DNA from 3 places in the Koromonas humicola genome. Region 2 is predicted to be linked to each of the others. Evidence: predicted binding sites of a transcription regulator. Region 2 holds the regulator's gene; each other region holds the start of a gene.
The links. Region 2 encodes LexA, which represses DNA repair genes until DNA is damaged. Its sites were predicted from a motif close to CANTTCGCTTTTTATTCGC; they were not measured.

Region 1 (2,272 bases), 570 kb from region 2:
TTGCTCGATCCTGGCCGCGATGTCCTTGTTCTCCTTCAGGAAGTTCTTGGCGTTCTCACGACCCTGGCCGATGCGTTCACCTTCGTAGCTGTACCAGGCGCCGGATTTTTCGACGATGTTGCGATCCACAGCGATATCGAGCATGTCGCCTTCCTTGCTGATGCCTTCGCCGTACATGATGTCGAACTCGGCTTCGCGGAAGGGAGCAGCGGTCTTGTTCTTGACGATCTTGACCTTGGTGCGCGAACCGACGACCTGATCGCCATCCTTGATGGCGGCAATGCGGCGGATATCGATACGTACCGAGGAGTAGAACTTGAGCGCGCGTCCGCCAGTGGTGGTCTCGGGATTGCCGAACATGACACCGATCTTCTCGCGGATCTGGTTGATGAAGATGAGGCAAGTGCGTGACTTGCTGACCGTGCCAGTGAGTTTGCGCAGGGCCTGTGACATGAGGCGCGCCTGCAGACCGACGTGGCTGTCACCCATTTCGCCATCGAGTTCGGCCTTGGGGACGAGGGCGGCTACGGAGTCGACGACCAAGACGTCGATTGCGCCGGAGCGGACGAGAGCTTCCGTGATTTCAAGAGCCTGCTCGCCGTAGTCGGGCTGGGAGACGAGGAGGTTATCGACATCAACTCCAAGGCGCTTGGCGTAGGCCGGGTCGAGGGCGTGTTCGGCATCGACAAAGGCAGCCATGCCGCCAGCCTTTTGGGCTTCGGCGATGATCTGGAGCGTAATGGTGGTTTTGCCCGAAGATTCAGGGCCATAGATCTCAACCACGCGGCCACGGGGAACTCCGCCGACACCGAGGGCAGAGTCAAACGAGATCGCCCCGGTGGAGATCACCGACATCGGAGTGATGGGCCCCTTGTTTCCCAGGCGCATGATAGAGCCCTTGCCAAACTGCTTTTCAATCTGAGAGAGCGCAAGATCAATTGCGCGGGACCGATCTTCGGCCATGAAACACTCCTTGCCTGCCGCCTACGAGGGCGCGTGGCTGAAAGTTTTGTCAGGTGCGGAAGCTACCACCCACCCGGAGCCGCCAGACTGCGTATTACAGCGGCTTACGCACTGCGTTCCCATCATAAATGGCGACTGAGGGTGAGCATAGCACGGGCAAGCACGAAGGTGAATAAAAGGTGAAAGGTTGAGCAAAATATGCCCGGAAATATTGCTTTTGGCAATTTCCGGGCGCGCGCGAATGCCTATCGTTGCAGCAGATCGATGGGCTTGTGGATGTCTGTGACGCGGAAGTGGCGCGCAAGCAAGGGATAGCGCTCGGCGACCTTCTCGTACATCTCGTAGGCGACCTTGCGATAACTCCAGTGGCCCCCCGGACCGGTGCGCAGTTCGCTAATGTAAACGACCTCGGCCAGATCCATCTTGAACAGAGTGCGCTTGCGATAGGCGAGCGGAATGAGGTAGTGCGTGGGCTCGGCGGATTCGCTACGTGAGGTGAGCGAGGCGGCGAGCTGTGCTCCACCGTGTGCGACATGCTGCATAGCATCGGCGTAGAGCTGAGAGTGACCAGCCTCCTGGATTTCACGCGGGGTCTCGAATCCGTGCGCAAAGCCGTATGGCTGATGGATTTGCACGCAGCGGCGGTGGCGGTGCAGGTCGCGGTAGGCTCCGATGTCCATGAGAATGTCGAAGCGGAATTTCTGTCCGGAGCAGTACGCGCGGAGCAGTTCGTCGTGGGCTCCGCGATGGCGCAGGCCGAGATCAACGATTTCATCGCGCTGAGCGGCACTGAGGGCAGACACGGCTTCACGAAGCTGTCGGTAGGAGTAATCCGAGTGCTCGTACAGAAGCGTGGTCGCCAGCTCGATCTCAAGCGGATCATCATCGAGCAGATCGACTTCGGAAGCAGGGGCGATGGAAGCCCCGCGCATAAGTTCGGCAGCGGCTTGTGCAAATTCCTTGCGGGTAGAGATTTCGTAGGCGCAGGGCTCGGCGTATTTTACGAGCGTGGGGCAGACCTTGGTTTCACGCAGAAGTTCGGTGCGAAGTTGCTCGGCGAGAGCGGGATCTTTGGCGGCGACCTGATCGATGAGAGCGCGGCGCCTTTCGGTGTTGACGTCCCATGCGGACCCTCGGGCGGCTTGCTTCATGAGCTCGCCGAGGTTGCGGACTTCGTCGTATGGGCTGCCGAGAAGGCGCGAGACTTGAGTCTCCAACGTGCGGGCGTTCACGATCTGTCCGAGCGAAGTGTTGGTTGCGAGCGGGAGCAGGTAGCGCGAGATGTCGAAGGCGCGGGCACGAAGTGTGC
Region 2 (2,272 bases):
GCAGACCCAAGCCAGATCGAACAGGTCGCGATGAACCTCGCTGTGAACGCTCGCGATGCCATGCCCGACGGCGGTCACCTGTACCTCAGGACCTACAGTGTGCATCTTGAACACTCGGTTCCGCAGGCAGGAGACTACGCCGTACTTGCCGTGCAAGATACCGGCATCGGCATGAATCAGGAAATTCAGCAGCACATCTTTGAGCCGTTCTTCACCACAAAGAGCGAGAGCAAGGGTACTGGGCTAGGACTCTCGACCGTGTACGGCATCGCAAAGCAGTCCGGTGGATTTATCACCGTTGACAGTCAGCCGAATTGCGGCGCGACATTCAAGGTATTCTTCCCAATCGCCGCTGGATTGGCGCTTCCGACTAAAGCTCGCGACCAGCATGATGTGCTGCGTCCTCGCTCCGCCACCGTGCTGCTGGTGGAGGATCAGGACGATGTGCGTGCAGTGCTGCATAGCAGTCTCGTCCGCGATGGCTATCTCGTAATGCAAGCCAGCGGCGGGCAGCAGGCGCTGGAGATCAGCGCGGCGTGTGACGGCGAGATCGATTTGCTCGTTACCGATGTTGTGATGTCCGGAATGTCGGGGCGCGAACTGGCCGATGTGCTTACTCAATCTCGGCCGGGGCTCAAGGTGCTATACGTTTCGGGATACAACGAGGACAAGATACTGCAGAAAGGTGTTGTCGAAGGTCAGGCGGAGTTTCTGCAAAAGCCATTCACTCCATCCGTCCTTTGCCGCAAAGTTCGGGAGATCCTTTCGAAGTAGCTGGTCGCTAGTACTTTCTCAAGACTGCGACAACTCTCCCTTGTACCCGGACAGCTTCGGCCGGAACCATTATGGGCTGCATGGTTGCATTCGAAGGCTGAAGCCGAATCTGATCTCCAGCGTGATAGATGCGCTTCAAGGTGGTTTCCGAGCCATTGACGAGCGCCACTACAATCTCGCCTTCGCGTGCCGTCTGCGTCTTCTCGACCAGCACGTAGTCGCCATTCATGATGTGTTCATCCTGCATGCTGTCGCCAGTCACCTGCAGTACGAAAACATCTTTTGCGCGAGTGAAATCCGTGAGTGAGATCGTCTCCGGAGTCTCGACCTGCTCGATTGGGCGGCCTGCGGCGATGCGTCCCACCAACGGCAACTCAACTGGGCTCAGGGCTACCGACTGACGTTCGACGAGAGCTTCGGGCAGGGGCAGCACATCGATGGAGCGGCTGCGATTGAAGTCGCGACGCAGCAGCTTTTTGCTTTCGAGGTTGTTGATGTGCTTGTGCACAGTTGCCAGGGAACTGAGTCCCAGCGCCGCACCGATTTCCTCAAACGACGGAGAGTAGCCGTTGTTCTGTACGAATTCAGCGATGAAGTCGTACATCTGACGCTGTCGCTTGGTTAATGCCATAATCGCAACCTCTCGTGTGCCCACCCACGCAGTCCAATCATTCTGGCGAATAAAAGGCGAAGTGTCAAACGGTCGCCCATGTCTAGTTGGATACCCCTATTTCTTACTATTTCTAAACTAAGGAGATGTGCAGCTATATAGGTTGCAGAATAGAATCGCAAAAAGATGAACGATTCCGCCAAACGCATTGAGCGCGCCGAGAAACTGCTGGAGAAGGGCAAGCCGGAGCTTGCGCTGGCGGAGTATCGCCTCGCCGTCGAACTTGAGCCCGATAACCTTCCCCTGTTACAGAAGGCTGCCGACCTCAGCATCTCACTCGGACAGCTTGGGCTCGCATCCGACATGCTGCGTCGTCTGTTCGCGCAGTTTGTCGAGGGCAAGCAACTCAACAATGCGGCACTGACTTTCCGCAGACTGCAGCGCATGAAGGCTCTGGATCCCGAGATGGTGATCCGATATGCCGAGCTGTGTGTTGCCACCAGCCGAAAAGATGCAGCAGAGGCGTATCGCATCGCGTTCGAGGAATTCCAGCGCTTGGGCGATCCACGTCGCGCTCTGCATTGCATGACGCGCTCTCTCGATCTCGATCCCCGCATGGAGGATTACCGCGAGCACGCCCGTATCTGCGAGGCACTACACGAGCCGGTAATGGCGGCTGATTCGCTGGTGCAGCTCGGCACCATGCTTGAAAAGGCGGGTCAGGACGCATCCGAAATTTACGCCCGGGCGTTCGCCAACAATCCTGAAAACATAGTTGCGCGGCTGGGGCATGGCCGTGCATTGATCGCTCAGAATCGTCCGGCAGAAGCTGTGGCATTGCTGCGCTCGATTGCAACCGTTCCGTCGAGTCCTGAAGAGATTCGCGAA
Region 3 (2,272 bases), 1.1 Mb from region 2:
GCGCGTGGCTCGGTTCACATCCAAGGGAAAGAACTCGCGATGCCGCAGGGCCCAAGCATGCTTCGGATCGACCTTCGAATCCAAGTTGGGCTGGTCTGCCGTAGTAAGTTCGTCGGCTTGAAAGCCATAATAACGCATCAGCCAGTCGGCCTCGTACAGACGATGCTCTCGCACCAGTGGTGGCGCCGCGATCGGGAGCCTTGCATCAGCTTTTGGAAATGGACTGAACGCCGAGTAGTAAACCCGTCTCAGTTTGTAAGCCGAGTACAAATGCGATGACTTGGCCAGAATCTGCGAGTCGGTGCTTGGAGTGGCGCCAATGACCATCTGCGTGCTTTGGCCTGCGGGAGCCAGAGCAGGAGCCGATTTCCGCTTCGAGCGCTCCTCCTTGGATGACACGATCTCCGTTTTCACCCGCCCCATCGCATCCTCGATCACTGCACCGTTTTTCTCTGGAGCGAGTTTGTCGAGGTCGGTCTGGGTTGGTAGCTCAATGTTTGCGCTGAGGCGGTCGGCATAGCTCGCCGCCTGACGTAGCAGCTCCGGCGAACAGCCAGGAATCGTCTTCAGATGAATATAGCCATTGAATCGGTGCTCCACGCGCAGTGTGCGTGCAACTTCGACGAGCTGCTCCATTGTGTAGTCGGGCGACTGAATGATGCCGGAACTCAGAAAGAGTCCTTCGATGTAATTGCGTTTGAAGAAGTCGATGGTGAGCTGCGCAACCTCCGCCGGAGTGAACCGTGCGCGGGGGATGTCGCTCGATGACCTGTTCACGCAGAACACGCAGTCGTAAATGCAGTAGTTCGTCAGCAGAATCTTCAGCAACGAGACACAGCGACCGTCCGGAGTGTAGCTGTGACACACACCGCACGCAGCGGTGTTGCCGAGAGCTCCGAGCTCGGCGCTGCGGCGCGAGCCGCTGCTCGCACACGAAGCGTCATACTTTGCCGAGTCAGACAGTATGCGAAGCTTGGTCTCCAGCTCCATTGATCAGATTGTAACAAGAGAACAGAAAGCGAAAACATACAAATTAGCCAAGCTTATCCGTGAGGTCAAAAGCTTTGAGTGCTAGCCCTCACCGAGGTCTTCCCGCACACGAATGTACCAATCGGTAACCAACAGAAAAACATAAGAAAGTCCCCGCCATAGAGCGACGGGGACTTGGAGGAGCATCTAGGTACGTGGTTAGAACTCGAATTTCAGCGAAATCTCCGAGAGGCGGCGTCCTACCGACAGTGGAGCATATCCGAAGTTTGAGTTTGTGCTTCTTGCAGTTGAAGGTGACGTGCCCGACATAACGAGTGTCGTCTGGTTCGGGTACGGAGTACCAAAGCTGTGCAGCGGGTGATTCAGGAAGTTGAAGGCCGCATAGCGGAAACGCAACTTGTATTCATTTCCGAGAGAGAATGCCTTCTCCAGACTGAGGTCGCTGTTGAAGTACGCTGGGCCGTGCATGTAAGGCATGATGTACGGACCGTTGGTTCCAACCGTCGGAAGCCCGAAGCATGCGCCATTGACGAACTGGTTCTTCGCGAGCCCCGAGCGCGGATTGCACGTTAGGACAGGCTGCAGGCTAACATCTGGTGTTCCGAGAATGGATTGGCTGCTGATCGAGTAGTTCTGACCATCGGCCTGATTGATCGTGCCCTGCAGGTAGAAGTTCGGCGAGAAGCTGACTCCAGTCTGCATGTTGCCGCCACTTTCAACTGTCGTGATTCCCGAAACCATCCAGTCGTTCGCAATCAACCCGAGCGAGCGCTGCGGAGTGACTTTGCCGAACTGGTACGAGTACGACAGGTTGAGGATGTGGCTGCGGTCAAAGTTCATCGGCCCGTAGTTGTTCCTGATGTGGAAAGGATCAACCGGAGCGGTGTAGTTGAAGTCAGCCGCGGAACCCAAAACGCCCAGCGACTTAGACCACGTGTAATTAATGTTGTAGGTAAGGTGTCCGGTCTGCTTCACCAACAGAGCCTGGAAGCCATTGTAGTTAGCGTATGTGTTGTGCTGCGGCACGATGATGCTGCCGTATTGCGGATACGGTCTTGCAGCCTGCACACTCGGCTCGCCCGCCCAATCCTGAGTGTTATTCAACTGCGCAGCCTGGTAAGGCGTGCAGCCTTCAGGATTGCATGGCCGTGGCATCCATGACGCGGTTGCAGCATTGATCTTGGTCGCCGCTGCCGACGAGAACAGGTACCCGATTGGAACAGCGTTCAGGTTGTTAAGAACGACAGCCTGTGTGGTTCCGTTATTCATCATCGAGTTGCTG

Region 1: recA (recombinase RecA) is a predicted target of LexA. The motif match lies at 1,132-1,150, and genes of this name have one in related genera.
Region 3: AC6IZD_RS17800 (putative DNA modification/repair radical SAM protein) is a predicted target of LexA. The motif match lies at 1,008-1,026, and genes of this name have one in related genera.

What each region holds. Positions count from the first base shown of each region.
Region 1 is NZ_AP040873.1:32,260-34,531, reverse strand. Features, by position in the region: gene recA (recombinase RecA) at 1-963, opposite strand, end outside; gene AC6IZD_RS00145 (FAD-dependent thymidylate synthase) at 1,209-2,272, opposite strand, start outside.
Region 2 is NZ_AP040873.1:602,032-604,303, forward strand. Features, by position in the region: gene AC6IZD_RS02670 (PAS domain S-box protein) at 1-774, shown strand, start outside; gene lexA (transcriptional repressor LexA) at 782-1,405, opposite strand; gene AC6IZD_RS02680 (tetratricopeptide repeat protein) at 1,571-2,272, shown strand, end outside.
Region 3 is NZ_AP040873.1:4,105,582-4,107,853, forward strand. Features, by position in the region: gene AC6IZD_RS17800 (putative DNA modification/repair radical SAM protein) at 1-990, opposite strand, end outside; gene AC6IZD_RS17805 (outer membrane beta-barrel protein) at 1,189-2,272, opposite strand, start outside.